DNA from 4 places in the Alteromonas sp. G4i13 genome. Region 2 is predicted to be linked to each of the others. Evidence: predicted binding sites of a transcription regulator. Region 2 holds the regulator's gene; each other region holds the start of a gene.

Region 1 (7,637 bases), on a different contig from region 2:
ACGTTTGAAATGCAGAAACTGCGTGATAACCCTGAATGTGCTGAACAAGAACACGCGGCAAAGCAAGATGCTGCCGACCCAGGTTTGCATGCTGCGTTGTCTTATGATGTAAACGAAGACGTAGCAGCGCCCTATATTGCCAAAGGCGTTAAGCCAAAAGTGGCGATATTAAGAGAGCAGGGCGTAAACTCGCATCTAGAAATGGCGGCTGCATTTACCCGTGCAGGCTTTGATGCTATCGATGTGCACATGAGTGACGTGTTGTCTGGTCGCATTACCCTTGAACAGTTTGCGGGCCTTGCGGCTTGTGGCGGTTTCTCTTACGGCGATGTATTAGGTGCAGGTGAAGGTTGGGCGAAATCTATATTGTTCAACAGCATGGCTCGCGACCAGTTTGAAGGCTTCTTCAACCGTAACGATACGTTCAGCTTAGGTGTGTGTAACGGCTGTCAGATGCTATCGAACCTTAAATCACTGATTCCAGGTACTGAGCATTGGCCACATTTCGTGACCAACCAGTCGGCGCGATTTGAAGCTCGTGTTGCAATGGTCGAAGTGATGGAGTCTAAGTCTGTGCTGCTTGATGGCATGGCAGGTTCGCGTATGCCTATTGCTGTGTCGCACGGTGAAGGTCAGGCTGAATTTGCCAATGACAACGCGCTGTCACAAGTAGGCGCGCAGGTGGCGATGCGTTACGTAGACAACTACGGCAAGCCAACCATGCAATACCCGGCAAACCCGAATGGTTCACCGCAGGGGATCACAGGTCTAACTTCACTAGACGGACGCAGCACCATCATGATGCCGCACCCTGAACGTGTATTCAGAGCCGTGGCAAACTCGTGGCGTCCAGACGATTGGCAAGAAGATGGTGCGTGGATGCGTATCTTCAGAAATGCCCGTAAATTTGTTGGGTAACAATGCACTGTTAGTTCGATAAAAACAGGGGGAAACCCCTGTTTATCTTTCGAAAAAATACTGTTTAATAAACGTTCATACCATAAATAGGTGTCAAAGCTTTGGCAAAGTGTCAAAAATCTGATTTTTGCCCTTGTCATCAGTTTGTCACTGATCTATTGTAGTGCAAGCAAGGAATGCAATTAGGTTACAGGAGTTGAGTTAGGGTTGTACCAGTGAAAGGCATGTGCCAGCTGGTTTAAATAATAAGAGACGACCGATGAATCGTTCTTCTAAAGGGTTTGGCTTAACCGGAGTGGCTGTAGCTGTAGTGCTGATGTTCGTAACTGCTGTTTTTAGCACATCTGCGAAGTCTGCCGAAGCTCCAACAACGCTAAGTGTGCAGTCTTCAGTTAAGTAGTCTGAAAGAAAAATTCTAACGCCCGTATCAAGTTGCTTGATACGGGCGTTAATCATTAGGGGACAATAAAAACGTTCAGCATATAGCGCTTCATGAGAAAAGCCTAAAAGCTACACTTAAAGACAAGCCCAAAAAAGCAAAGCTGACTCAACGAGTTATTGCCTCTCATTTTATCCTTTCTTATTTTTTTCTCTGTTAATTAATTTCTGCTGCGGATGCTTTTTCAAAAGCACATATGTAGCACCAAAGCCTCCGTGCATCGGTTGAGCCGTATGGTAGGCAATGACTTCGTCTAGTTCTCTTAGCCAATGGTTAACATAACTTTTTTTCAAAGCGGGAAAGGGTTTGCTATTTTCACCTGTTCCATGTTTTATGAGCAGTGCACGAACCCCGCGTTCGTGACTAGATTTAATGGTGCTATAAACCAGGTCTCGGCTTTGTTCTAAGGTTTTCCCTGAAAGTGTTACGTTGGCCTCTAGAGGGTATTTACCAAGGCGAAGTTTTTTAAAAACGCCGTCTTGAATACCGGGCTGCTGGAAGTGTATGAAATCATCAGGGGGTACCGGCTTTACACCTTCCATGCTCAGTGGATTAGCGAGTTTTTCGCGGACGCTTAACTGCCTAGCCGCTCGTTTTTGTTTTTCAGCGAGCGCCTTTTCAGGATCGTGTAATAAAGCCTTATCATCTGAAGCGATTGGTTTTACATCTTGCATTTCTGCAAAAAACGAATCGATATCGTCGTTTTCAAATTGGCTCATATTAATCCCCGTATAAGCTACTTCTCTATCTTTTATACGCTATTTCTGCCCCGTTGGTCTATGGAGCATAACCGCTCGATATATCACCGGGCGCAACGAACAGCAGCACCGTCGATTGCAGTGTAATTATAAAGTGGGGATTAAATTCTAAAAATCATCGTTTAGTAAATGGCACCGGGTTCCGCTAAAGCTTCAATAGCATCCCACTCTTCTTCAGAAAATGGGCACTGCTCAGCTGTTTCGGCACAACTATCAGCGTTATCAGATGGGGGGAAATCGAAAGTCATAATGCTCTCCTGTTTTGAAGAGTATTACTTAAATTGGCTAAATTACAACCAAAGTATAATAAATTCTTCAATATTACAGGAGACGGTGTGTATAAGCATCTTTACTAAAAAGCAGAAACGTTGCGCAATTAATGGCGTCCCCAGCTGGAATCGAACCAACATCTAAGCCTTAGGAGGGCCTTGTTTTATCCATTAAACTATGGGGACCTAATGCGTAGGGAGTTTTATTATACGTAGTTCGGGAAAATACGAAACCCTTTGTCAACAAGGTGCAGCGCTATGAGAAGAATGTCTCTGTCATTGACGTGAAAGTAATGTGTCCATGGCCTGTTTTTCTAATGCATATAAAAAACCCTCGTAGATACGAGGGCTTTGGCTATGGTCAGCGTATTTTTAAATATCAAAGTGTACCGCTAGTCTCGTAAATCTAAAGAGCAGTGCATGGGGATTGTTCAATTTGTTAATTTTATATGCCGCTGTTGGACAAAACAGCATGTTTTGTTGAACAAATTCCCTATGATAGTTTGGATTCTAACAAAAACGAATTGAAGTAAAAGATTATAGTTACACTTTATTCAATGCTTGAAGTAATTGATATTCGATACCTTTCCAAAGGCAATTAATTCACTTAGATGACGAAAGTACTATATAAACTGGGAACTCTAAACTGTTTAAGGCAGATCGAGAAAGACTATTTTTTTACTACAAAATCGTGTTCTTGAATGTTTGCGATAATTCCTGCACCTTCGTTTACTACTAGAGACGAATTACCGTAGGCACTACTCACTACAAATTTGCCAGGATATAGCGAGTACTGTAAGTATTTACGGCCACGGTTATCGACAATCTCTTTAGCTTGATAAAGGTATAGTTCATCTTTTTCAGAAATGCCATTGTCTCTGCCTAAAGATACAGAAATTTTATCGCCGGCAACATTAATCACTCTACCTGTCATTGGCTGGCACGCAGTGGCTTCTTTTATGTCTTCAATCGCTTCTGCTATTGTCGCGTTGACAGTTTGCCCATAAAGCGACTGCCAAAATTTTGTCGAAAACTCATCAACATCTTCGAATCTGTCGAATGTCCATTCTCCTTGATTCTGATAAGACTTAGTCAACAACAGGCCTCCATTAATGCCGTCATAGACTTGAATGGTCATAGCAAAGGAGCGTCTAGAAGTACCCTCACGCCACGGTGTAAGAACCGAAGCCTCTTCCCGTGTCACGCTTAAATCATCTATCATGCCCACCAACACAAATTGAGTATTACTTTGCGCTGAAAGCGTGCGTACATTTTGGTCAGTATATCGACTGTCAAATTTTGCAGTATGTGGCGCGATATAGATAATATCTAGGTTTTCAGTTTTATTTCGCATGGCCTGCGCTAACTGCTGGGTGAATGAAGCATCGAAATTGGGAATATTACCCTGTGTTAGCTGCGCTCTGTTACGTACCCTGAAATGTGTAGTAGCGAAATGTTTTTGGTCATTTTGTGCGGCACACACTTTTCCTCTTGGAAAAATGTCAGCGCGAATACTTACCGTAATCACATCGCCGCTATAAACTTCATCAACTAGCTCCAGTTGTTCAACTTCGCCGGTAGAGCGAATGGTCATCTCTTCATTTTTAAGAAGACCATTTGTAAGCTTGGCGACACTATGAACTGATGCGCCTGCAAAAAGCATGGCTTGCTTAAGTGCCTCTTGGGTAGCCGCATGTCTGGCAGTTTCCTTATCACCATTTCGCACCACAGCCTGTCCTGTAGCCTCGTACCACACGGCATTTGCTTGCCCAACGAAAAATGCAAACAGGCAAATTACCGCCACGACAGCATTTAAAATAGTTACCAGCGTTGTTTTGCTAATATGTCGCACCGCACACCTCTGGAGGTTTTTGTCTAACTGCGCTATGCAAAGCGCCCGGTTTATAAGGCGAAGTATGCGAAAAGAGTGCCAATTGATGTGGTTTGGTCGTCATTAAATCAATCGGGCGCATATCTTGCACATACCTTGCAAAAGGTTTGTAAAAAGCGTCAGTTTAGATATGTCAAAATCTGCTACCGCGAGTATGGCGGTATCTCGTAGTTAAAAGGCTGCCACCGACGAGAGCAGCGTAACTACACATTTGATTTTATTAATAATGCAATTTGGAAATGAAACTATGTGCTTGAAAAAAATACATAAATCAAAATCGCTGCTGCTGTCTTGCTTTCTTGGTTTAGCAATAAGCAATGGTGGATGCGGCATTATTGATAAACACGTTGAGTGGGAAACAATAGAACCAGAAAGCTATCCCGTGCTCAAGGCGGTAGGCTATGCGCCAATTTCTTCTCAGCATGGCGAAAGCGACAGCATGAAGCTTATAATGGCGATGAAAGCGTCAAAATTAGATGCATACCGAGAGCTAACTGAACAAGTCTATGGTCAAAAAATTGAAGGCAATCAGTCTCTGTCTCACTTGGTTATAGATAGCGAAACATTGCGAGCATCTGTAGAGGGGGTCATTAGAGGCGCTGAAGTCGTAAAAGCCTATCCGGTAGGTGAAGATACATACGTCACCGAACTCGCTTTAGATATGCAGCAGGTTTACGATATATATCTGTCGACCGCAAAACCGCGCCGAGTAAAGGATGTTAAGTATTATTAAACGTTAACGAAAGGGGAGTTTGCGCAAGTGGCTGTATAGTGAAGTTTTAAAACATGCGCAAATTCACAGAGATATAATTTACTTTTACCGGTTAAGGCTTAATGGTTAAAGCTCGCTGAGTGGGGTTTACTGAAATCGCAAAACATTAGGCGCTCACTCCCGACCCTAAAGTCCCGCCTTTCGGCTTTCCTTTTTTGTCATAGGTGAGCGATTCTTTGGCACGAACTTCCATCATCAAGTTACGTAAGTGTGTGAGGCGTAGCTGTCCTTGCTCTACGGCTTTTTGATTGACCTGCGTGCGGTATTTGCAATCGTCCAGAAGTTTCTTTGCATTAGCCATTAATGCTTCATCTTCTTCTGACATTGAGCCTTGATCGCTAATTGTGCGCTCAATACTTCCATCGAGAGCCTGAATAGACGTTAACAGTGCTGTCTTTTCGTCTAACAAATTCATTAAAGATTCGGCGTCTCGCGAACTGATAAGTTGCAATTCTTTTTCAAGCAATACGGCAAGTGAAGACAGTTGCTCCACTTGCTTTATTAGTGCTTGTGTCAATTGGCTTTCTTGTTCAGTCACGTTAGCTCTCTTCTGGTTAGTTACGAGTTTTGTCGCTCACTATTTAGCGCCAAAAATCTCACCTTCTAGTTTTGCAATCTTGTTGGCAAGCACTTCAGGATTAACTTTATACTCGCCACTTTGAATCGCTCGCTTAAGGCGATCGACTTTATCTTGGTTGACAGGCGCTTCCGAACCTTTCTTCTGAACCTGGTTGAGCTGCTGAGCAGATTGCGTCAACGATACAGAATCCTGACGAGGAACTGATGCGGTTTGCGCAGCCTGTGTTGATGCCTGTTGTGGAGATTGCTGCGTCTGGTTTTGCTGCGCAACCTTTCCATTATCAACGGGTGTTTTCGGTAACCCATTGTTTATATTGTTAATTGCCATAATTAGTCCTCACTACTTTTTCGCCTCTGTAAAGTATATCGGCCTTTTGGCTAATTTCTTTAGCTAAATTGTGAACAAAAAAGTAGATATTCGCTGCCTCGTTTATAAGTGTATCACGACTTCTTCAGGGCTTGCGACTCTTGCTATCACCGCCTTTTGGCTACTGGCATTAATTACCTTAATATTGTCACCAACAACACCGTCTTGCTGAGCGATTCCGGCTGTTTTCACTTCCATACCTGCTACCTCAGCAGTTATGGTAATTCTGTCGCCTTTGCACACAAAGCATAGCATATTTGACTGTATAGCTTGTCCGTCAGTCACTCGGCGTTTTATTCTAGCCCCAATAAGCGCTTCTAGCTCAGTAAATGCGGTATGGCGCAATCGTCTTACATCAACTTTTGCCAGAGACAGATTCGATGATGTTAGTACGGTTCCTGGACTTATTGCGCCTTGAGTGACAACAATTTCTTTGGTACGCGTTACTTGCCCGCTGGTAAAAAGGTACCATTCATTATTTCTGCAGCTCACTCTAACTGAAATATACGATTGGCTCAGCGCTTCTTGCGATGCATTGTATTCGAACCCAGTTGGGCAGTCAGGAATATTTATCCTATCGTCTATCTTCACAATAGACACATCAATGCTAGTATCCTGCGTATTATCAGCAAGTTGAGTTATTAGGTATTGTTTTGCACCTTCTTCAACCTGTTTGTGATTGGTTTGTGCCGCCAAGCAGTTGATAGAAAGCACACTGAAAACGGTCAATGACAGTAATCGTGTGAATGTTAGGCGCGTTTTGGCGTTCATATTTTTCATCATGACTTTTCGTGTTCAGTTTACAAGTTATTGACTATGCTTAATACGGCCGGTTTGCTTAGTGCAAATAAATAACAGCCAAAGTAAATCCATAAGGTTTACAAGCACGAGCGTCAACGCAGGATCATTGACTAAGTTAAGGTATAAACCCTACTAAAGACTGAAAAATGCTATTTAGTGTCATTTTTCTGTCGTTTGACCTGCAAAAATTTAGTGATATTGTCTATCTTTATCATAAGAGGCAATGATCATGCCCAGTATTACTTAGAGGTGACCTATGTCGGGGATTTTAGATTCAGTAAACCAGCGCACGCAGCTTGTTGGGCAGAATCGCTTAGAGTTGCTGCTGTTTAGACTGAACGGCCGCCAACGCTTTGGAATTAACGTTTTTAAAGTGCGGGAAGTGCTTCAGTGTCCTCCGCTAACAGCAATGCCGAAATTAAACCCGTTGGTTCGTGGTGTGGCGCACATCCGTGGTCAAACCATATCGGTCATTGATTTAAGTATGGCAACACGCGGCCGTAAAATTGAAGATCTTTCTAATGCCTTCATTGTCATTGCGGAATATAACCGTTCAGTTCAGGGCTTTTTGGTGGGTGCCGTAGAGCGTATCATCAACACCAATTGGGATGCGATCATGCCGCCACCTCAAGGTACTGGCAGAGCAAGCTATTTAACGGCGGTGACTGAAGTTGAAAATGAACTTATTGAAATTCTGGACGTTGAGAAAATTTTGAACGAAATTTCTCCGTTGAATGCCGAAGTAAGTTCAGAGGTGGCCGAAAGCCTGACCACTGAAGGCCAAGAAAACAAGATTATCTTTATTGCAGATGACTCTGCGGTAGCGAGAAACCAAGTTAAAAA
Region 2 (7,637 bases):
TCGCATGGAAACATTATCTGTCTTAATCGTATAAAAGGCCTTGTTGATACGAACCCAGAAAGTTGGGTGATGGCAGTGGAAAGTGACGCGATGACAGACGATGTGGCCGACGAAGAGGTAGATGAAGCAAACTACTATGAAGTAGGCGTAGATGATTATCTATCAGGGCCATTTGATGCACGCATGTTTACTGCCCGTATTCGCTCCCATATGCGCAGAAGTATGCCTAGCCAAGCACATTTAAGACCATCTCAAGGTAGTGAAGAGCGCATCGAAATAGGACCCCTTAAAATCGACCAGCGTTTTCATAGCGTAACCCTAAACGGCCAAGTGCTGACGTTAACGGCTAGGGAGTTTGCGCTACTGGATTATTTTTGTCGTCATCCAAACCAAGTTTTTTCTCGCAATCAATTGCTCAGTGAGGTGTGGGGCTATAACCACGAAGGCTACGAGCACACGGTGAATACCCATATAAATCGTTTACGCACTAAGCTTGATAAAATCAACAGTATTGAAAATGGTGGACAGCTAGTAGAAACCGTCTGGGGTGTGGGTTACAAGCTGAACGTCAATGGATATATAGCGAAAGCGCTTATTGCATGAGTGTTGTTTAGCTCACCCATGCCCTATCAGGCATGAGAGTTCAAAATTAACTTAAATTAGAAACAGCGTCGCAGTACCTAAGAAAGCAAAAATACCCACTACATCGGTTATCGTAGTTAAGATAACACTGCCAGCTAGGGCAGGGTCTATCTTAAGACGCTTCATGATCATAGGTAAGGTTGCACCCGCTAAAGCAGCCGCAATCATGTTTACCATCATGGCAAAGGCAATAATTACGCCCAGCATGTAATCTTGTTTCCATAACGCGATGACAGAGGCAATAAGCACCGCCCAAATAGCACCGTTTAAAAAGCCGATGGATATTTCTTTACTGATAAGCCATCGTGAGTTACTTGCGTTAACATGGCCTAGTGCCATACCACGGATAACTAGCGTTAGCGTCTGATTACCCGCTACACCGCCCATACTAGGGACAATGGTATTTAGAATAGCTAACACAGCCAGTTGGCTCAGCGTTGCTTCAAATAGATCACTCACCATCGCAGCCATTAGCGCCGTCACTAAGTTTACTGCCAGCCACACCGAGCGTCGTTTGGTACTTTGCATAACGGGTGCAAAGGTATCTTCGTCGTCATCAAGACCCGCCATACTCATCATCGAGTGTTCCGCGTCTTCACGAATAATATCAACCACGTCATCAATGGTAATTCGGCCCACTAAGCGATGGTTTTCATCTACAACAGGTGCTGAAAGCCAATTGTATCGCTCGAACAGGCTTGCCACTTCATCGTCTGGCATATTCACAGGAATCGCTTCAGATTCCTCGTCCATAACGTCAGACACTTTATCGTCGGTATCTGCGGTGAGTAAACGGGTAACCGGAACAATACCAACAAGGTTGTCAGTTCGGTTTACCACGTAAAACGTATCCGTATTCTCAGGTAGCTCGCCTTTTAAGCGGATATAGCGCAGAACCACGTCAATGGTCACATCGGGACGTAATGTGATGGTGTCGGTGTTCATGATGAAACCAGCGGTTTCTTCACCGTAAGACAGCGCTTGCTCTGCGCGCACGCGATCTTGTGCATCCATCGAGTCTAGAATGTCGGCCAATACTGGCTCGGGAAGGCTGCTTAGCGTCTCTGCTAAGTCATCGGTATCCATCTCTTCAAGTGCGTCAACCACATTAGCGGGAAGCATTTTTGTAATGATACCGTTTCGAACATCGTCAGACAGTTCTTCTAAAATGTCGCCGTGAAAGTCACCATCAATGAGCTCCCATAATTCGTCACGGGTTCTGCTAGGGCTAGATTCAAGAATGTGGGCGACGTCTGAAGGCGGTAATTCAAGCAGAAGCTTACGTACAGATACGAATTGACCGTTGGTCAACGCAGCGTTGAGTGCGCGTAACTGAGTTTGTACGTATTTAGAAACAAGCGCTTCTGCCATAAGGCGTTATTCCTACAAGCTAAAAGATGAACAATGCAGGCCATAGAGCCTAAGTGGGCGTAGAATATCGCAATTATGATGAGTCTGTCATGATAATTGCGTAGGTTTTGCGCGGGATTTTAAGATAACTGCGCTAAGTGTTGATTAATTGGTCAATGGATTGGGCAAGTAAGACTATTCGTCTTCGTTAAATCTGCCCTCAATAAGCTCTTCAATAGCTGCAAGTGCATCAACAGCATCACTGCCGTCCACAATCACGTCTACCTGTTCACCTTGATGGCTTTCAAGCATCATTAATCCCAATACACTGCTTGCGTCTGCTTCTTTATCGCCTTTTTTTAAGATGATTTTAGCGTCGAATTGATTAGCCAGTTTAACCAGTTGGGTCGCCGCTCTTGCATGCAACCCTAACTTATTGACGATAGTTAGCGTTTTTTGAATAGTCATTACTGATTCAGCTCTCTATGGCGAATTTGTACATCAGGGTGTATTTCACTGAAGGTTTTCGACAGGGTCTGTGCGATATAAACCGAACGGTGTTGGCCACCAGTACAGCCAATCGCTACGGTTACGTAACTTCTGTTATTGCGCTCTAAATGAGGCAGCCATGTCGTTATTAAATTCTGAATTTGCCAAATGAACTTGGTCACTACAGGCTGCGACCCCAAAAATACTTCTACTGGCGCGTCTAATCCGGTCAGATGTTTAAGGTCCGGCTCCCAGTGGGGGTTAGGTAAAAAGCGGGCATCAAAAACGTAATCCGCATCTTTAGGAATACCGTGCTTAAAGCCAAACGACTCGAACACAAGCACAAGGCGTGAGCTTTTCTTACCCAAGATACGCTCTCGAATTAACTCTGCCAGTTGGTGAATGGTAAGCTTATCAGTGTCTAAATATAAATCTGCGCGTTCAGCAATAGGAGCAAGTAGGGCTGACTCGGCTTTAATGGCTTCTGAAAGCGATTTATTAAGCTTGGCGAGAGGGTGAAGACGACGTGTTTCGCTAAAACGCTTAACCAGTACATCATCGCTCGCGTCAATGTAAACAATGGTCATCGACCACGAAGAAGGCAGGTAGTCTAGAATTTCTACCAAATCGTCAGGATTTTTAGGTAAGTTTCTCACATCGATACTTACCGCAACCTGATCGTACTCGTCAACAACTGTATGGGTTAAGGTGGGAAGTAAGTTTACCGGGATATTATCAACACAGTAATAACCTAAATCTTCCAATGCGCGAAGTGCGACAGACTTACCAGACCCCGAACGACCACTGATTATTATCAGCTTCACCTACTTTCTCCCTAATACTCTGGTTTTATCACATACGCGTTGTTGAATTAGGCGCCTACTAAACGGTTAATAGGCGCTTAATGTTTAACTTAATGCAGATAGAATATCGTCGCTTGTCGTTGCGCGACGTATTGCTTTAATCGTTTCTTTGTCGCTTAGTTTACCAGCCACGGTGGCCAGCGTTTGAAGGTGTCCTTCGGTCTGTTCCTCGGGAACGAGTAGCGCAAAAAAGATGTCTACGGGTTTCTCGTCAAGGGCGTCAAAGTCGATTGCTGGCGTGCTGGTTACAACAATGGCAATCACTTTCTCAAGGCCCGGCAGGCGCCCGTGGGGCAGGGCGATACCATTGCCAATGCCTGTACTACCCATACGCTCTCGAGCCATCAAACTGTTAAGTACCGTTGCCTGATCAATGTTCTCGTTTTGCTTGGCAGCGATATCAGCGATGATCTCAAGAATTCGCTTTTTACTATTACACTGAACCGCACACTCGGTGCGGTCCAGACTTACGATGGCTTGTATATCCATGCTTAATTAACTACTAATGTTTTTTCAGTTTTTCCTTATGCTTGATTACCTGCCGGTCGAGTTTATCAACCATGCTGTCAATCGCCGCATACATGTCGGTATTTTCTGAGGATGCGAATACTTCAGCGCCACTTAAATGAACGGTCGCTTCGGCTTTTTGATTTAATTTTTCAACGTTCAGGATGACATGCACATTAGAAATGTGATCAAAGTGACGTTCAAGTTTGCTGAACTTCGTATCGACATAATTACGCAAAGAGTCGGTGATTTCGACATGATGACCAGTAAGGTTGATTTGCATATTTCGTCTTCCTTATATTATTAAGCCCGATTAAATAAGGCTTTTGCGTTGGTTCGACGGCGGGATCGACAACGATTCCCGGTACTTTGCTATTGTTCGCCGGGCAACTTTAATGCCTTGTTCGGCCAACAATGAAGCAATCTTGCTATCACTTAGCGGCTTGCTAGGCTTTTCAGCGGCCACTAATTTCTTGATCAATGCACGAATCGCTGTAGATGAACATTCACCACCAGACTCTGTTGCAACGTGGCTTGAGAAGAAATACTTCAATTCGAAGATTCCACGTGGCGTATGCATGTACTTTTGCGTTGTCACTCGCGAAATAGTGGATTCGTGCATATCTACCATTTCTGCGACATCATTTAGCACCATTGGTTTCATCATTTCCGGGCCGTGCTCAAAAAAGCCCATTTGCTGCTGCACAATGCAGTTTGCAACCTTCATTAAGGTTTCGTTACGAGATTCAAGGCTCTTTATGAACCACTTAGCCTCTTGCATGTGTGAGCGGATGAATTGTGAATCGCTACTATTCTTGGCACGGCGACTCATTGCTGCGTATTGTTGATTTACGCTTAACTTAGGCAGACTGTCGGGGTTCAGCTCAACCACCCAACGGCCATTTTTCTTGGTTACTGAGACATCAGGAATAACGTACTCAGGCTCTTTAGTAACTAAAGCACTACCTGGGCGAGGATTCAAGGTTTGCAGTAAACGCATTGCCTCGCGTAGCTGATCTTCTTTCAATCGGCTTTTACGCATAAGCGTACGATAGTCTTTGCTGCTCAGTAAGTCAGAGTACTCTTCAATCAGTTGCTTTGCTTCAGCAAGCCACGGTGTGTCTTCTGAAAATTGGCGCAATTGCACCATCAAACATTCTTGTGGAGAGCGTGAGCCAGAACCAATAGGGTCGAACATCTGAATGCGCTTTAGCACACATTCTATTTCGTCCATTTCAATTGGCTCTTCCATATCATCATCGTTGACCGCTTCTAAAATATCATCAAGGGTAACGGTTAAATAACCTGACTCGTCAATAGAGTCGATGATTGCTGTAGCGATTGCGCGATCGGTATCCGAGAAATGGGTAAGGCGCATTTGCCAAAGAAGGTGCTCTTGAATATCTTCAGTAGTCTCACCTTGGAAGATTTGCTCGTCGTCATTGGATGGACCCGGAGCAGGCGAAGATGAAGCAGAGTAGTATTCGTCCCATGTGCTGTCGATTGGCAGCTCATCGGGAAGATCGTTTTTCTCAAGTGCATCGCCGGCTTCTAGTGTGTCACTAGATGCAGAAGCAGTGGCCTCAGAGCCGCTGTCATCGTTGTCGATATTGTTCTTTTCTAGTTGCGGCTCGTCATTACCTTCTTCAACTTCTAATAGCGGATTAGAATCGAGCGCTTCTTGGATCTCTTGTTGAAGATCAAGTGTAGAAAGCTGCAGCAGTTTAATGGCCTGCTGAAGCTGTGGTGTCATGGTAAGTTGTTGGCTAAATTTTAGCTGTAAAGATGGTTTCATCTACGTCTTATTTAAATGCTCTAAATTGAATATACCAGAGCGAAACTGAAAAATGACAATTCGGTTACATTAACTATAGCCTGAATTGTTCGCCTAGGTATACATCCCTTACTTTTTGATTACTTAAAACCTGTTCCGCCGTTCCTTGCGCAATAAGCTCGCCATGACTCACAATGTACGCCTTTTCACAAACATCCAATGTCTCTCGTACGTTATGGTCCGTGATAAGGATTCCAATCCCCCTATCGCGAAGATGTTGTATTATCTTCTTTATATCATTAACTGATATTGGATCAACACCAGCAAATGGTTCATCTAACAAAATAAATTGCGGTTTTGCTGCCAGAGCGCGGGCAATCTCAACGCGACGGCGTTCGCCCCCTGACAAACTCATCCCCGTACTATTACGTATATGGTTAATATTAAATTCATCAAGTAGCGCATCAGCTTCTTCTTCTTGCTGTTGTGAATTTAAATCTTTACGGGTTTGCAAAATGGCCATGATATTTTCATGTACCGTGAGCTTTCTGAAAATAGAGGCTTCCTGCGGTAGGTAGCCTATTCCGCGGCGTGCACGCTCGTGCATGGGCTGATGAGTTAGCTCATTGTCGTCAATTTCAATCTTGCCTTTATCCAAATTCACTAAACCAACAATCATGTAGAATGTGGTGGTCTTACCAGCGCCATTTGGGCCAAGAAGACCGACAATTTGACCCGTTGAGACAGACAGGCTTACATCTCGTACAACCTGTCTTGACTTGTAAGCCTTAGCAAGATTTTTAGCGCTCAAAGTTGCCATTGCTATTCATTGCCCTCGTTGTCTTTTTTGTCTTTCTTAGACGAAGTTTTGCGAATGGTCTCAGGTGTGAATACTGTGGTCACTCGACCCTCACCATCCTTACCTGCGCCGCCAGTCGCTAGCAATTGCTCGGTAATCATATCGAACGTGATGTTGTCACCCTGTACTTTACTGGTGTCTTGTTTCAACTCTGCGTTTCCAGCAAGAGAAATCGTTCGGTTCACCACTTCATAGCGTATTTCATTAGCTTTTGCCGAAACTGGCGTGCCGTCTTCCAATTGCTGGGAATAGCTTGCAGGCTTTCCTCTAGCAATAAATATTTCACGACCACCACCGTCAGTGGCAATTACTTCCACTTCGTCAGCTTCAATAACCAAAGAGCCTTGAGTTATGAGTACGTCGTCTTTGTACAACGCGGTTTTATTTTTACCGTCGATAAACTGGGTGTTCGAGCCTATTTTTATGGGCTGCGAAAAATCATCTTCACTGGCGTGTACCGCACCGCTAGCGATGGCAAGCAATAAACTAGTTGCTAGGGGAATAAGTGGTTTGTACATGATCTAAAAGCTCGTATTCTTGTGTGCGTAAATTCGCGTTAAACCCATTACTTAAAATGACATATTGGGTGCCCAGTATTTCAACGGGTTGGTCAGATGTCATTTGCTTGGTTTCTAAATTAATTTGAATGTACTCGGTCGATATACTTCTGACAAAGTCATCGCCAGTTTGGTTCTCAATATTAACTTGGTTTTCCAGCTGGATTAGCTCGTTATTGTATAGTGTACCTTCATCAGCGGTTACCACCCATGGTGATGACGCGTTTTCTGTATAAAGGGTGTATTTAGGTTGCTGAAACAATACAAAGCCAAGCTGGTCGTAATGCTCCATCGACTCTGCAAATACTTTGTGATTTAACTCACCGTCTTGATTGTACAGCGTAGTGGTTAGATTTTTTGCTTTGTAGGCGGGCTTTAGCGCATCGTTTTCACGATTCCCCTGCGTTTCAGGCTGCTCTTCCATCCACGTAGGGATGTACATCAGCATCGCCAGAATAAATAGCGCCGATATACTTAATCCTAAGCGATTAAAGCCAAACAGGCTCATACACTAGCTCCAAAAATCTCATTTGTTACCCCTTTGGCCTGCAAAATGGTATCCGATATTTCTCGGACCGCGCCAAACCCACCGGGAA
Region 3 (7,637 bases), on a different contig from region 2:
CAGCGAGCGAGCTAGAAGTGGAATATCTTCACTTCGCGATTTTAGCGACGGAAGTTTTAGGTTCACCACGTTGAGACGGTAATATAAATCTTCGCGGAAGGTGCCTTCTTCCATTTCTTTGTGCAAGTCTTTGTGCGTTGCAGAAATGATACGCACATCGATATCTACGTGCTTGCTACTACCTACTGGACGAATTTGACGCTCTTGTAATGCACGCAGCAGTTTTACCTGCAGCGTCATCGGCATATCGCCAATCTCATCCAAGAACAAGGTACCGCCGTCGGCTTCTCTAAACAGACCAGGGTGAGCAGCTACAGCACCGGTAAACGCACCTTTGGCATGACCAAATAGCTCAGACTCAAGCAAGTTTTCAGGTAATGCTCCACAGTTAATAGCCACAAATGGTTTGTCGCTGCGGTTACTGGCTTTATGAATGGCATTAGCAAGTAACTCTTTACCTGTACCGCTCGCGCCGCTAATAAGCACAGACACTTCACGCTGAGCTATGCGGAACGCCTGGTCTAGTACATTTAGCATTTCTGGAGAACGGGTAATGATGTCCTTTGCCCAATCCCCAGGCTGAGCAGCTTGAGACTGGCTAAGTGCTTTTTGCAGCAGCGCGCGTAATTCATCGTGATCGACAGGTTTAGGCAAAAACCCAAATACACCACGCTGAGTGGCTGCTACCGCATCAGCAATGGTGCCGTGAGCCGTCATCAGAATTACAGGAATATCTTTTCTAATTCCCATAATCTCTTCAAACAAACTCAGACCATCTAAGCCCGGCATACGCAAGTCACTCAATACTACATCGTAGTTGTCGTTTTGAAGCTTTCTTAACGCTGATTGACCGTCTTCCACTGCGGTCACCTCATAACCTTCGCCTTCCAGACGAATGGTTAATAAGCGCAATAAGCTCTTATCGTCATCTACCAACAATAAGTTAGGGTTACTACTCGCCTTTTCGCTCACTGTTGTGTACTCCTGTTTTTATCCATCAGTGTTGCTTCAATCTGCAACAATTCTTCTAGTTTTTTGCGCAGGTTAACTGCTTCAATTTCAAGTGCTTTTACTTTCTCGCCACGAGAAGTATTTTCTTGCTCCAACACCACCATGGCAGATTCAAGCTGCATAATCTGATTGTTGTGCGACGCAGCAATAACAGTCACCACTTCTTGCGCAGTGGGTGTAAATGTTCCAGCAATATCATTTAAGGCAAGCTGCGCGCGCAACCTGTCTTGATAAGGTGTATCTGTTGGTAGTGTTAAAACGTAGGCGTGAAGTGTGTCAGATGCTGTATCACCTAACGCTTTTAATGCTTGCTTACGCTCTAACCAAGGTTGGTTGGCCGCGTCAATCCACGCGTTAAGCCAATAGGTTGCATCGCAATTGTGCTCGAACCCCTGTGGAGGCTCAACAAATAAACAAAGGCCACGTTCTATTTTAGCTACAGGCGTCACCTTTTCTGGCTCACCTGCGTTGTCGTTGTTTCTGGTTAAGCTCTGACATCCTGTCAGCACCAGTAAGGCGACAATTAAACCACTTATTCTCATTTTATTTTTCCTGTTGCCCAATGGTCACTCTAAAGCAAACATCGGCATAGTCTACATCTACAACACGCACATCACCATGCATCAGTCGAGCGCAATCGGCAACAATTGATAACCCTAAACCCGTCCCAATGACATTGTCGTTTCTCGGCTCGGTTCCTCGGATAAAAGGTTCAAATAAAGTATGTACTGACTCTGGAGCAATACGCTTACCGCGATTGGCAACATCGAGTACAAGATTATCGTTTTCGTTATAAAGGCTAATATTTATCGGTCTTCCCACTGCGCCATGCGCCACAGCATTGGACACCAAGTTATCAAGTATTCTTCTAAACAGCTCCTCGTCTATACGCACCTCGGACGCAGTTATCTTTACTTCCACTTCTCTATCCTGAATGGCGAGCGCGTAATCTTCTAAACAAGCAGAAACTAACTTACTAACGTCACTTTGTACCATTTTCGGCTGAGCTTGTTGCAACAGCAGGTTGTAGTCGAGCAACTTTTCCACCAGCGTGTTGAGCCTTTGCGTGCTAGCAGTAAGTAGCGAAAGTACTTCGCGTTGACTGTTATTCAACTCGCCCACCACATTTTCAGACAACAAGCTGCAGCCTTCTTTAATACTGGCAAGCGGAGTTTTGAGCTCGTGAGCAGCGTGTCGCAGCAAGGCGGTTCTAATATGCTCTAACTGCTGTAGTCGATCATAAAGCCAATGTAAATCTTTCTCTACATCAATCAGTTCTTTTGGCGCTTGTCTTGAAAGGGGTGGAAGCTGACCATCGCTGTGGGCCATGATCCTTATAATCTTTTTTAAATTATTAACGGGGTTCACAATAAGTTGACTCCCCATCAGTATTAGCAATAACGAAACGCTTACAAGCATAGCTGTAGACCAAGCTTGTTTTGCTTGCATGGCATTTAAATCATCTTGCTGGACTTTGACACGTTCAGTAATAGCGGCTTCTACATCGTCGCGAAGCTGGTCGACGCTATCGCCCACTGACGCAAGGTAGGCATTAAGTAAAAGCTGGTCTTCAATCGCTCGATATTCGGCTAATTGATTTAGCTGTTCTGAAAGTCGCGTGCAGGTAGTTGGTACCGAGAGAGCCTGACATAGATTGTCAGCGGCCACGGCAAATTGATCGATGGCGTTATCAGAAAGGGATGCCACCCTATCATTTCTCAACACAGCAAATTGGCGAATGCTGCGCTCTACGTCAACGACCGCGTTATCGAGTCTTTGCATGTCGCTAACAACATCGACAACAAACCGTGTTTCAAGTGTTGTCATTTGACCCACTTTGGCTAAGTCGCTTTGACTTTGCCAAAGTAAGGCTATAAGAGGGATAAGGGCCAGTACAAAACTACCTAGCGTCAACTGCCTTAGTGAACCAAGTTGTACCAAGCGTTCACCAAACGAAACCTTGTTTATCAGAACCTTACCCTCTTAAATATATTATTTTATCTACTCACTTGCTGTGAGCTTTTCATTGCCTGGCGTCAACTTGCTTTTTGCCAATTCGGCTTCGGAAAGTTTGCCATCTTCGTTGTCATCAATCAGCCCAAAGTTGCGCAGTAGACCTGTGTGTCGAACCGCTTCTTTAAGTGATATCAGACCATCATTATCTGTGTCTAATTCCTGCATCAACGAGCGCGCTGGACTTGCGTACGCGTCCGCTACTGAAATGGCTTGTACTGCAGCAACAGCACAAAGTGCTAAGAAAACTTTTTCGAGACGTTTCATCATGAATCCTCCGCTAAACGCTTTTAAAATCCTTCTCAATCCGCTTTGATACCAGCCCTGTGTTATCAGGTTATTCTGCTATTAAAGCTCATGGATACTACCACTAGTCTTCAATTAACCACTATCATAATTGCATTCAAACTGCTTATGCGATTTTCAGACCAAAAAGAAAAAACACAATAAAAACAGAATCATATATAAACAAATGTACTATTAAGCACTCAGCATACAGGTTAAATGTTGCAAAAAAGAAACACCACTTTGAAACACTGTATGTCAAAGTGGTGTTATCGATACCTTGCTATACAGAGAAACTGCTATCGCTGTAATGAGAGGGAGAGCAAGTGAGCTCCGATAAGGGGATGGGCTTGCTAAACATAAATCCTTGCACATTGTCACATCCATGCTCTCTAAGATAATTCCACTGTTCAAGGTTTTCTATGCCCTCAGCACATACCGAGAGTGACAGCCTTTTCGCCAAATCAATAATTGCCCCAGTCACAAGACGGCTTCGTTCTGAAGTTTGAATTTCCATTACAAACTGTCGGTCAACTTTTAGCGTGTCGATATTGATTTGCGTCAGGTAACTTAACGAGGAGTAACCCGTTCCAAAATCATCTAGAGCTATGGCGCACCCCATATTTCCGATGCGTCTGAAGAACTTGTTTGAAAGAGTAAAGTTTTCTAGATACGCACTTTCTGTCACTTCAAATTCAATGTTTTCTGGGTTGATGTCATAGAGCTTGAAAGTATTGTAGATGTAGTCAAACAGCTGCGAGCTTCGCAAATCATGTCCAGACAAATTGATTGAGGCTCTAAACGGAGACGTGGCCCATTGTTTTAAATCTGGCATATCAATACAAACGCGCTTAATTACCCAACGGGTAATTGCAGTGATCTTACCGCCCTGCTCAGCAATGGGGATAAACTCGTTCGGCATGACCAAGCCAAATTCAGGATGTTGCCAACGAATAAGCGCTTCTACGCCTATTACGTTCCCTTCGTTGTTAACTTTAACCTGGTAATAAACAACAAACTCATCGTTGCTGATTCCTTGCTCAATACCGTTAGCTAAGTGGAGTTTACGCTTATGCGACTCAACCATATCAGGTGTAAACAGTGTGTAGCTGCCCCGCCCTCGCGCTTTTGAGCGATACATTGCAAGGTCTGCATTGCTCATCAGTTCGCTTAGGTCGTAGCCCGCATCAGAAGCCGTAGCGATTCCAACGCTTAAACCTACCGTTAGTGATAAGCCACGCAGTTCAAAAGGCTCATCAAATGCGGTAATAAGTCGCGTTGCCAAGCTTTGCGCTTGGTCAGTAGTCACATCTCTATCGGGCAGTACTAAGAACTCATCCCCTCCCAGTCGCGCGAATAAATCGCCGTCGCGCAGCAAACACTGAACTCTGTCAGCAACCTCTATGAGAATGAGATCTCCGGTTTCATGTCCTAAAGAATCATTGATGCCCTTAAACCCATCTAAATCAAAAAACAGGAGCAGTAAGTCTTCATCATTTCTTTTGGCTCTGGCTAGCTCAAGTCTTAAGTTATCGAGAACAAACTGTCGATTGGGAAGACCGGTTAAACTATCGAAGTTTGCCAGACGAGACATGGTTTCCTGTTGATCAACCAATGTTTGCTTTTGCTCAAAGTTGATAAGTAACTCAACTTCAATGGTATCCAATAAACTATTAATGTTATTCGATAACTGTCCAATTTCATTAGATGTATTAAGTGAACTGCGCAGCGCATAATCTTTTGACTCAAATACTTCTTGAGTAAACTGCCTCAGCGACCCAATAGGAGAAATCAAACGGTATAAAATAAAGACACAAGTGCCAGTGCAAAGCAGCCAAACCGCGATAACGATAGGCACTTGCTTAATGAGCTGGCGGGCTGAACTTGCCGCCATGGTGTCTTCAATGTCCACATAAAGAACAACATGTCCAAGTGGGTATAGGCTACTGCCTACAATTTGATGGGCAGTGATAACATTGTCGTATTGCGTAACACCAAATGGAATTTCTGCAGGATCAAGTGGAACAGATTGATTGGAAAGCTGGCTTAAGGAATCAGGTTGAATAGTGGAAATGACTTGATAGTCGTTGTCATATAGCGTGGCGGAAATAAGATTATCGTGTTCTTTTATCGGTTGAAAAAGAGAGGAAAATAATGCGTTATCACCGGGACTTCGCTCCATGACAACCGATAACTGCAGCGACAAAGCGTTACTTAACGTCGCGGTATTGCCTTTAACCACATCCTCCACAGAAGCGTTGTGTTCTAATTTATTAACAATTACCACAGAGAGCGCCAGCACCGACATCGTCAATGCAATGACAAGCCCAATTGGGATTTTCAACGTTCTAAACACTCAACTACCCTTACTTCAGTACTGCAAGCTGTTGTAAGCAAGTGATGCCATAGGCTCTGAAACAGCACTGTCACCGCTAAGCTTTTATTATTATTTGTTCACAATAGTAAGGTACAGGTCGCTAAATTTGAATCCATTTTTTTAGCTAATACAAAAAAGACTAACTGAGTGATGATGAACGCTATGTTCTTTCAACTACTTCAAGTTTAGTTTTAATGTATTGGCTATGGGGAACGTACAATAAATCAGCTATTTGACGAATAGTACTCTCTTCAAGAGGCGCTAAAGATTCATCCGCGTATGCAATAGCCCAGAGGCTCTTTATCACATCTCTTTTCTCATCAGCGCTGCAGTGTTTATTTAGTACTTGAGTAAAACGCACTAAGTCAATTGAATCGTCAGCCGTCTCTTGCCCTCTTTCAAGCAACAACGACATCGCTTCCTCATCTATGTTTACATGCTTTCTGAGCTGTTTCTCGTATTCACTTCTCTCGCTATCCGTTACTTCATTATCAGCGTTTACAATTTCACTAAGTAATGCAGCAGTCGCCAATTCAACGGTATACGTTGGCTCTGTGCGCTTATGCGTGTCTTCGAAAAGTTTAAGAAATGATTTCAGCATGGGGCCCTACTTCTTGTGTCACCGCAGAAACGCCCGCGGTTAATGAAATTTGAGTATCGATAAAACTTTTACTCGGTAAAAGCTAAATTCGATTAATTGCTGGATTAGATGGACAGATTTACAGCGATGACCAAGTAAGCAAGTCTATGTAAACTGTATTCAGCGACTAGAGCTGTAAAGTGAGAGTTTAAAAGCCCTCAGAGAAACATGAATATGAACATTTTGCTCGTAAATATATTTTCTAAAGGCGCCTAACTTTTAGTATCAAGTAAGCAAATCACTTTACTCCCGCCATTTTCGAACCACACTCGTTCGCACAGCGCGTGAAGCAAAGGGAGCCCACGCCCAAAGCTTTCGTCATGAACGGAATGACGCCGGCCTACCGTACTTGCCTTATTCCACTCAAAGCCTTCACCACTATCTTCAACCGCTATCAGCACCTTACCTTTAAGGGGTAAAGACTCTATCCTAATATTAATTCGCCCGTGACTAAGCGCTTTTAGTGAAGCCTCGCGGTTTTCGTAATATTGATGGAACCCTGTACTATCAGCTTTGAGTTTTGAGTCGAGTTTCAAGATCCCATGCTCTAACGCATTATTAAACAGTTCCGACAACACGGTATAAATTATCGAACGCACCGCTTGAATGTCCTCACATTGCCCCGCAAGCTGTAGCACGCGTTGAAGAATGTCAGGCTGTTTCAAATGTTGTGCGTCAAGCGCAACTTCATGCACCGATGGCAATCCAAAATCCATCTTTGGTGATACGGGCGTTTTAATGGATTGAGAGGTAAACACGACTAGCGTGACATCATCGTGAAATGAAGAGGCTGCGCAATGCTCTTTCGCCTTAAGAAAAAGTGAATTGGATTCTATTTTCCCATGCGTCTGCATTTGCTCTTTTACTATTCTTACCAAGCCTTCCTCAAGAAGCATTTCTCCCTCTTGATTAGTACTCTCAATTAGCCCGTCGCTACAAATTACAAGCTGTTCATTGCATCCTAATTGAATGGTATCGCAATCGGTGTTGAGTTCATGCTCGTCTAGGATCCCTAATGCCATGTGACGTGAGGGGATGCAGCGCAGCGCTAAATCAGTTTTCGCAGGAACAATGACAGCCGGCATTCCACCCTGCCATAAGTTGATTCTATTGCCCCCCGCATTAATTTCGCCCACCACTGCGGCCATAAACATGTCACTTGGTAGAAACTTAATTAAAATTCGATTTAATTCTGAAATAATCTCAGAAATAGATACCCCTTGCTGGCTGAGTTCTTGAAAGGCTCGGGTTACAGGCAACGCACCAATTGCTGACGCCAAACCATGACCTGTAAAATCTCCCACCACAAAA
Region 4 (7,637 bases), on a different contig from region 2:
GTCAGTAGCGGCAAACTTTGACATGCAATACCGCATCCCAACACAACCAGACACTGGCGACGGTAATACGGTTGAAGTTCAAGCGGAAAGAAATCGGTTTTTAGACAATGGATTGCGCTACCAAGCCAGCCTAGAATTTTTGAACGGAAAAATTAAAGGCATGAAAAAAGCGCTTAGCTCAGGAGGTCAGTAGTCATGAGTTTATTTAATGTAATGCAAATTTCGAGTACGGGTATGGAGGCGGAGAATGTACGTCTTAATACTACGGCAAGTAATATTGCCAACGCTAACTCGGTTAGCAGCAGCTATGACGAAACATACCGAGCTCGCCATCCAGTTTTCGCTACGGCGTTGCAAGATGCAATGCGCGATCAGTCAAAAGGTGCAGGTGTTCAAGTAAAGGGGATTGTAGAAAGTGATGCTCCTTTGCAAGTGGAGTATTCACCTAACAACCCGATGGCAGATGAAAACGGCTACATCTATAAACCCAACGTGAACATTGTGGAAGAGATGGCGAATATGATGTCAGCGTCCAAAGCGTATGAAACTAACGTGCAGGTTGCGGACACCACAAAGCGTATTTTCCGTCGCGTACTGCAGCTAGGTCAAGGGCAGTAACTTGCCGCTTGAATAATGTGAGGATTACTCAGTGAATACCATAAACAACACTGGCTTAAATACTGATCTGTATTGGCAAGAGGAAACCGTCAAAATAGCTGACGGCACCGAGCAGCAGTTAACCCAGGAAGATTTCTTCTCAATGTTAACTGAGCAGTTAGCCAATCAGGATCCCACTGCACCTGTTGATAACGATCAAATGGTAGCGCAGATGACATCATTTACGATGGCCGACGGCATTTCCCAGCTTAACGAAAAGTTTGAGTCGTTTGCAGCTTCAATGACATCGAATCAAGCGTTACAAGCCTCTAGTCTTATCGGGCAAAACGTGCTGGTTCAAGGTAACGTGGGTTATATGGCTAATGAAGGCGATGGCATTTCGGGTGTAATTGTGAATGAAAAAACAGTTCAGAATATGACGATCACTATTGAGAACCAGTTTGGTGAAGTCATAAAAACCATTGATGCAGGCACACAAAGCGCTGGCAACATTGAGTTTGAATGGGATGGCAAAGATAAGCATGGCAACCAGATGGCACCGGGTGAATATGTTATCAGTGCCACTGGCGAATTAAATGGAGAAGGTGTTCAGCTAAATACCGCCGTTAATCGCCATGTTGGAAGTGTAAGCTTGGCTGGTAGTGGTCAAGGCGTAATTTTGAATTTGGATGGTGATGTCAGTATCAATCTTGATGACGTCATTCAAATCGGCAGTTAGTAGGAGAATCAATAATGTCTTTTAATATTGCACTGAGTGGCGTATCAGCCGCACAAAAAGATTTGGATGTAACCGCCAACAACATCGCAAACGTAAATACAGTTGGCTTTAAAGAATCTCGCGCTGAATTTGGCGATGTTTATGCGGCATCACTGCTTTCAGGTGGTAAAACTAAAGTAGGTGACGGTGTACTCACTCAAGAAGTTGCTCAGCAATTTTCTCAAGGTAGCCTTCAGTTTACCAATACCTCGCTTGATTTGGCGATTACGGGTAATGGTTTCTTTGCGACAGTACCTGAAATTACTTCTCGCGACTTCTCGTTCACACGTGCGGGTCAGTTCAAGTTAGATAGCGACAATTTCGTGGTTAATAGTAACGGCGATAACTTATTGGGTTTCCCCGTTAACTCTGATGGTACAAGTGCCTCGGTAGCACTTAGTACTACAGAACCAGTACGTATCCCAGATTCTTCGGGTTCACCAGCACAAACCACAGAAGTTGACATTCGAATGAACTTGCCTGCTGGTGATGCAGCCCTAGATCCACAAGATTTTGACCCTGAAGATCCGCTTACCTACAACGCAGCAACATCGGTAACCGTTTACGATTCGTTAGGTGATAGCCACGTAATGACCTATTACTTCATAAAGGATGCGACACCGGGTGTTGATAATGAGTGGTATGTTGCTACTGCAATCGATGACACGCTAGTTGATATGACAGATTCAGCGGGTAATGACACAGACCCAGCAACAGCAGTAAATAGTGTCGGTGGTAACACCGGTAACGCCGTAACAGCATCTAAACTTATCTTTTCTCAAGGTGGTGATTTTGCTGGCATGGAAACGCCTGATGGCCTACCTACACTTGATTTCAAAATGCAAACAGAAGCGTTAGGTGCAGGTATTCTTGCTAATGGCTCAGATCCTACGCAGCAAATAAGCATTGATTTTAACCTCGATGTTAATAACGCGACGCCTAATGAGCCGACTCAGTTCGCCTCTGCGTTTGAAGTTACTTCACTAGAACAAGACGGTTTACCTGTAGGTCGATTAACAGGTATCGACATTGGTCCGGATGGCTTGGTTCGTGCAACGTTCTCTAATGGTACGTCTGAACCTATTGTTCGTGTCGCTTTGGTTCGCTTTTCTAATGAACAAGGCCTAACTCAAGAGAGCAGTACTCAGTGGAAGGAAAGTATTCTTTCAGGTGAGGCACTAGCGGGTGAAGCAACAACCGGTACTTTCGGCGAAATTAACTCTTCGGCGCTAGAACAAGCTAACGTTAACCTTACCACTGAGCTCATCGACATGATTATCGCTCAGCGTAACTTCCAGGCAAACTCGCGTGCGCTTGAAGTGAACAACTCGCTAAACCAGACTATCCTTAACATTCGATAGTTTGCAGTAAGCTACATTAGCAGATTGCTAAGCGGCAAATTTTAGGCGCGGAAAACCGTACCTATTTGACCCGATTTAGAAAGGTCGCAACAATGCGACCTTTTTATTTTTCTATATATATCAATTCAATACCGCCCTTATTTTTCAATTGCACTAAATATCCACAGATTGGCACTGCCTTTGCAAAATCTTGTTTAAGGTTTAATCAGAGTCAAAAGTCAGTCATGGACAAACTTCTCTATATTTCAGCAAGTGGCGCCTCCCAAGACCTTCTCGGAACAGGGATTAGGGCCAATAACTTGGCTAATGCACAGACAACGGGATTCAGAGCGCAGTTAGAGCAGGCAAGGTCAATGCCGGCCTACGGCGAAGGTTTGCCGACTCGCGTGTTTTCCATGACAGAAAGCCCGTCGAATAATTACGAGTCGGGTCCGATGATTAAAACAGACCGCGACTTAGACGTAGCCATCCAAGGTGATGGTTGGTTCGCTGTACAAGATCAAAATGGTCAAGAAGCTTACTCGCGTGATGGAAATTTCAAGTTAGGCGATGACGGAATTTTGACAGATATCCACGATCGCGTCGTGCTTGGTGACAATGGGCCAATATTCCTTCCTGTTCCTTTAGATAATCTCAATATTGCGGCCGATGGCACGTTGTCAATGAGACAGTTAGGTGCCCCTGCCAATGTTATTGAAGAAGTGGGGCGACTTAAATTAGTTAGCCCAAACTATGCAGACATGGAACGTGGGAACGACGGCTTATTTAGAATGGAAGATGGCTCAATAGCGCCAGCCAATGCCAACGTGAAAGTAATGTCGGGCATGCTTGAAGGTTCCAACGTCAATGCGGTTGACGAAATGGTAGACATGATAAGTCTGCAACGTCACTACGAGCTTCAAGTCAAAATGATGAAGCAAGCAGAGAAACTAGATCAAAGTGGCAATGCGTTATTACGCATTCTGTAAACGAATTTTTATCATCGTTGCCCCATGAGCAACGTCGGAGGTTAACATGCATCCAGCACTATGGATAAGTAAAACCGGACTAGACGCCGCACAGACTGATGTGGCAGTGGTATCTAACAACCTAGCCAATGCGTCAACTGTGGGCTTTAAAAAAGACCGCGCGGTGTTTGAAGATTTGCTTTATCAGAATATCAATCAGCCAGGCGGTCGTTCGTCTGCTGACACAGAGCTTCCTTCTGGGCTTATGCTTGGTTCAGGCTCGAAGGTCGTTGCTACTCAAAAAGCACATACGCAAGGTAACCTGTTAACCACTGAAAACGCGCTTGATATGTCAATTCAAGGTCGTGGTTACTTTGAAATATTGCAGCCAGACGGCACCATTGCATATTCAAGAAATGGTCAGTTTTCACTGAACGACCAAGGCCAAATTGTTACATCTGGCGCGGGTTTTTTGCTTCAGCCTGAAGTGGCTATTCCCGAAGATGCGCAACAAATCACAATTTCTCAAGATGGTGAAATTAGCGTGAGCATACGGGGCCAAGCTGAACCGCAGGTACTCGGTCAGCTTAATATTTCTGACTTTGTTAACCCAACCGGATTACAACCAACCGGACAAAATCTTTATGTAGAGACAGCGTCAAGCGGTGCGCCTATTCAGGGGGTCCCTGGTCTGCAAGGATTGGGTTATATCTCACAAGGCACGTTGGAAACCTCTAACGTAAACGTGACCGAAGAGTTAGTAAACCTTATCGAAAGCCAGCGCTTGTATGAGATGAACTCAAAGGTTATCTCATCGGTCGACCAAATGCTTGGTCAGGTTATTCAGCAACTTTAGTAGGTAGCATCATGCGTATTTTAGGTTTATCTGCTGCACTTCTGATACTTGGCGGTTGCGCCAGTACAAACGAGCCTCCCGTTCAGGCAAACGACCCGTCGTTTGCACCGGTAGTGCCAGATTACCCGCGTGAAACGGTAGTAGAGGATGGCTCGCTTTTTCGTTCGCAGCTTGCTAATAACTTATATTCTGACGTTACCGCAAGAAGAGTCGGTGACATCATCACTGTAACGTTAAGCGAGAATACCCAAGCGAGCAAATCAGCCGACACTAGCACAGCGAAAGATTCAAACGTCAATCTTAATCCTATTACCGGGCTTGCTGGGCAGGCGATAAACATTGGCGGAGAGTCCGTACAATTAGGAATAAGTTCATCCCGAGATTTCTCCGGTGATGCCACTGCTAACCAAAGCAACAGCTTAAACGGCGCTATCTCAGTTACTGTGGTCGACGTACTTCCTAACAGCAACCTTGTTATTCGTGGCGAAAAGTGGCTAACCCTGAATCAGGGCGATGAATATATTCGTCTTACCGGTATCATTCGTCCGGCAGACATTAGTCCCGAGAATGAAATCGTGTCCACTAAGGTTGCAAATGCGCGTATCCAATATTCGGGTACGGGAAGTTTTGCGCGAGCACAAGAAAAGGGTTGGTTAACCAAGTTCTTTGATTCTGCTTGGTGGCCTCTTTAGGTTTTAGGATAGGAGAGTGAACATGCGTTTGTTTTCAGTAGTATTAGCCGCTTTCACAATGCTTTTATCTTCACAGGCAGGTGCGCAGCGCATTAAAGATGTAGCGAGTATTCAAGGCGTACGTAGTAACCAATTAGTGGGATATGGTCTTGTTGTAGGTTTGCCTGGAACGGGTGAACAAAGCCCGTTTACCGAACAAAGTTTCAGAACCATGCTGCGCAACTTTGGTATCAGTCTTGACGCTAACACCAAGCCAAAAATACGAAACGTGGCCGCAGTGGCGGTACACGCCGACCTGCCTGCTTTTGCAAAACCCGGACAAACCATTGATATTACGGTTTCTTCAGTTGGCGAAGCGGCCAGTCTTCAAGGCGGAACGCTGCTCCAGACGTTTCTTCGCGGTGTTGACGGTAAAGTCTACGCTGTAGCGCAAGGCAGCTTAGTCGTGAGCGGGTTTGGCGCACAAGGCGGTGATGGCTCTCGTATTGTCGTTAATACGCCAACGGTAGGCAGAATTCCAAACGGTGCGATGGTAGAGCAATCTGTACCAACAGGCTTTGCCAATGGCGACACGTTAACGCTTAACCTCCATTATCCAGATTTCTCAACAGCCAAGTCGCTTGCAGATACGATCAACGAGCGCTTAGGTGCACAGCCGGAAAATGGCTATGTTATTGCTAAGCCCATTGATGCAGCGTCTGTTCGCGTGTCGGCCCCGCGAGATGTCGGTCAGCGCGTGGGCTTTTTGGCTACCTTAGAAAACTTCGAATTTACACCAGCTGATGCGCCAGCGCGTGTGGTAATAAACAGCCGCACAGGCACCATTGTTATTGGCAGTGACGTTCGCTTGTTACCAGCAGCAATTACTCACGGCGGGCTAACGGTGACCATCTCTGAAAATCAGCAAGTTTCTCAACCTAACGCGTTTGGTGAAGGGCAGACTGCCGTTACCACTCAGTCGATTGTTGATGTCGATTTGGCAGATAGCCGCATGTTTAAGTTTGAGCCAGGCGTTACTCTGGACCAGCTTGTGCGCGCGGTAAATGAGGTGGGCGCTGCGCCGGGCGATTTAATGGCAATTTTGGAAGCATTACGTCAAGCAGGCGCATTGCGTGGAGAGCTCGTTATTATTTAAAACGAGCAAAGAGCATTTACGAGACGTTAGTAAAATAAAGTCACAGCGGAATAAGCACGATGGAATCACTTAGCACAAAAAGTCAGCTTGATATGGCTCGCAATGTCCACGATATGGGCAGCATAAACAAAATGCGTGAAGCCATTGCGTCGGGCGACGAGACGGTATTGCAAGAAGCTGCCCAGCAGTTTGAAGCGATATTTGTGCAAATGATGTTGAAATCAATGCGTAAAGCACAAGATGCCCTTGCTGACGAAAATAGCCCATTTAATTCACAGCAAGTTAAGTTTTATCGTGATATGCACGACCAACAGCTAGCGACAGACCTCACTTCCGGTGGCGGTTTAGGTCTCGCTGATGTCATTGTTAAACAGTTAGGTCAAACTGAGGATAGCTATACGCCTGCCAGTGTAATCAGAAGTGACGGAGACTTATCATCACTTAACAGAAACCGTGTGTACAACGTAACTGAGGCGCAGGATATTGCCCTTTCTTCACAGTCTATTCGCAGCCAGTCAGCACAAAAAGATGCCATGTTCGAAAGTCCCGAGCAGTTTGTAGAGAGCCTAATGCCAATAGCTGAGAAAGTGGCAGCAAAATACGGAATGGATCCTAAAGCAATAATTTCCCAAGCCGCGGTTGAAACCGGGTGGGGCAAATTTGTTATCCATAAAGCGGATGGGGAAAGCTCGCACAACTTATTTGGCATCAAAGCAAATAAGGGATGGCAAGGAGAGCAGGCTGTAGTCGACACGTTGGAATTTAACAATGGACTACCGCAAAAACAAAAGGCTGCTTTTAGGTCCTACTCGTCAGTAGAAGACGCAATGGAAGACTATGGACGCTTTATCACATCACAGCCTCGCTACAGCCATGCTGTCGAGAATGCTTCTGACGCAGCGCGCTATACCCATGCGCTTCAAGAAGCGGGTTACGCTACCGACCCTGAATACGCGCGCAAGATAATGGCAGTGTATAACAGCGATCGTCTCAGCACGTTAATGCCATAGCATTGGAGATTACATTGTGAGTTCTGTCGATTTATTCTCATTAGCCACCAGTGGTGTTAACGCCAGTAGTAAGCTATTACAAACGACCAGTAACAATATTGCCAACGTCAACACGCCAGGCTATGTTCGCGAGCGCACTGAGCTTCAAAACAGCCAAGTCTTCGGTGTAGAGATCGGCAATACCGAACGTATCATCAACGTATTTGCTCAAAATCAATTGCGCAGGGACATTACTTCTGTCGGCGAGCTTGAGACATTCTC

What was found. The regulator sigma-54, encoded in region 2, starts transcription at its own class of promoters, with help from an activator protein. The targets are predictions, from matches to a motif close to GTTGGCACGNNNNTNGNNT.
Region 1: the regulator sigma-54 is predicted to act here: its motif matches at 4,301-4,319, upstream of ACFI6J_RS00585 (flagellar assembly protein T N-terminal domain-containing protein).
Region 3: the regulator sigma-54 is predicted to act here: its motif matches at 3,439-3,457, upstream of ACFI6J_RS12860 (EF-hand domain-containing protein).
Region 4: the regulator sigma-54 is predicted to act here: its motif matches at 2,904-2,922, upstream of ACFI6J_RS00640 (flagellar basal body rod protein FlgF).

What each region holds. Positions count from the first base shown of each region.
Region 1 covers NZ_JBHNYX010000001.1:124,021-131,657, forward strand. Annotated here, with positions in the region: gene purL (phosphoribosylformylglycinamidine synthase) at 1-918, shown strand, start outside; gene ACFI6J_RS00565 (hypothetical protein) at 1,178-1,318, shown strand; gene smrA (DNA endonuclease SmrA) at 1,489-2,076, opposite strand; gene ACFI6J_RS00575 (hypothetical protein) at 2,238-2,363, opposite strand; tRNA gene ACFI6J_RS00580 (tRNA-Arg) at 2,496-2,570, opposite strand; gene ACFI6J_RS00585 (flagellar assembly protein T N-terminal domain-containing protein) at 3,055-4,236, opposite strand; gene ACFI6J_RS00590 (LPP20 family lipoprotein) at 4,523-5,008, shown strand; gene flgN (flagellar export chaperone FlgN) at 5,154-5,585, opposite strand; gene flgM (flagellar biosynthesis anti-sigma factor FlgM) at 5,625-5,954, opposite strand; gene flgA (flagellar basal body P-ring formation chaperone FlgA) at 6,057-6,773, opposite strand; gene ACFI6J_RS00610 (chemotaxis protein CheV) at 7,051-7,637, shown strand, end outside.
Region 2 covers NZ_JBHNYX010000027.1:35,389-43,025, forward strand. Annotated here, with positions in the region: gene ACFI6J_RS13875 (response regulator transcription factor) at 1-603, shown strand, start outside; gene mgtE (magnesium transporter) at 655-2,013, opposite strand; gene ACFI6J_RS13885 (HPr family phosphocarrier protein) at 2,188-2,460, opposite strand; gene rapZ (RNase adapter RapZ) at 2,460-3,305, opposite strand; gene ptsN (PTS IIA-like nitrogen regulatory protein PtsN) at 3,390-3,833, opposite strand; gene hpf (ribosome hibernation promoting factor) at 3,847-4,134, opposite strand; gene ACFI6J_RS13905 (RNA polymerase factor sigma-54) at 4,165-5,646, opposite strand; gene lptB (LPS export ABC transporter ATP-binding protein) at 5,720-6,445, opposite strand; gene lptA (lipopolysaccharide transport periplasmic protein LptA) at 6,448-7,002, opposite strand; gene lptC (LPS export ABC transporter periplasmic protein LptC) at 6,971-7,549, opposite strand; gene kdsC (3-deoxy-manno-octulosonate-8-phosphatase KdsC) at 7,546-7,637, opposite strand, start outside.
Region 3 covers NZ_JBHNYX010000024.1:417-8,053, forward strand. Annotated here, with positions in the region: gene ACFI6J_RS12845 (sigma 54-interacting transcriptional regulator) at 1-972, opposite strand, end outside; gene ACFI6J_RS12850 (hypothetical protein) at 969-1,553, opposite strand; gene ACFI6J_RS12855 (sensor histidine kinase) at 1,555-2,952, opposite strand; gene ACFI6J_RS12860 (EF-hand domain-containing protein) at 3,013-3,294, opposite strand; gene ACFI6J_RS12865 (putative bifunctional diguanylate cyclase/phosphodiesterase) at 3,593-5,665, opposite strand; gene ACFI6J_RS12870 (tellurite resistance TerB family protein) at 5,847-6,287, opposite strand; gene ACFI6J_RS12875 (SpoIIE family protein phosphatase) at 6,539-7,637, opposite strand, start outside.
Region 4 covers NZ_JBHNYX010000001.1:133,291-140,927, forward strand. Annotated here, with positions in the region: gene flgB (flagellar basal body rod protein FlgB) at 1-193, shown strand, start outside; gene flgC (flagellar basal body rod protein FlgC) at 196-618, shown strand; gene flgD (flagellar hook assembly protein FlgD) at 650-1,336, shown strand; gene flgE (flagellar hook protein FlgE) at 1,351-2,736, shown strand; gene ACFI6J_RS00640 (flagellar basal body rod protein FlgF) at 2,961-3,704, shown strand; gene flgG (flagellar basal-body rod protein FlgG) at 3,751-4,539, shown strand; gene flgH (flagellar basal body L-ring protein FlgH) at 4,551-5,231, shown strand; gene ACFI6J_RS00655 (flagellar basal body P-ring protein FlgI) at 5,254-6,366, shown strand; gene flgJ (flagellar assembly peptidoglycan hydrolase FlgJ) at 6,426-7,376, shown strand; gene flgK (flagellar hook-associated protein FlgK) at 7,393-7,637, shown strand, end outside.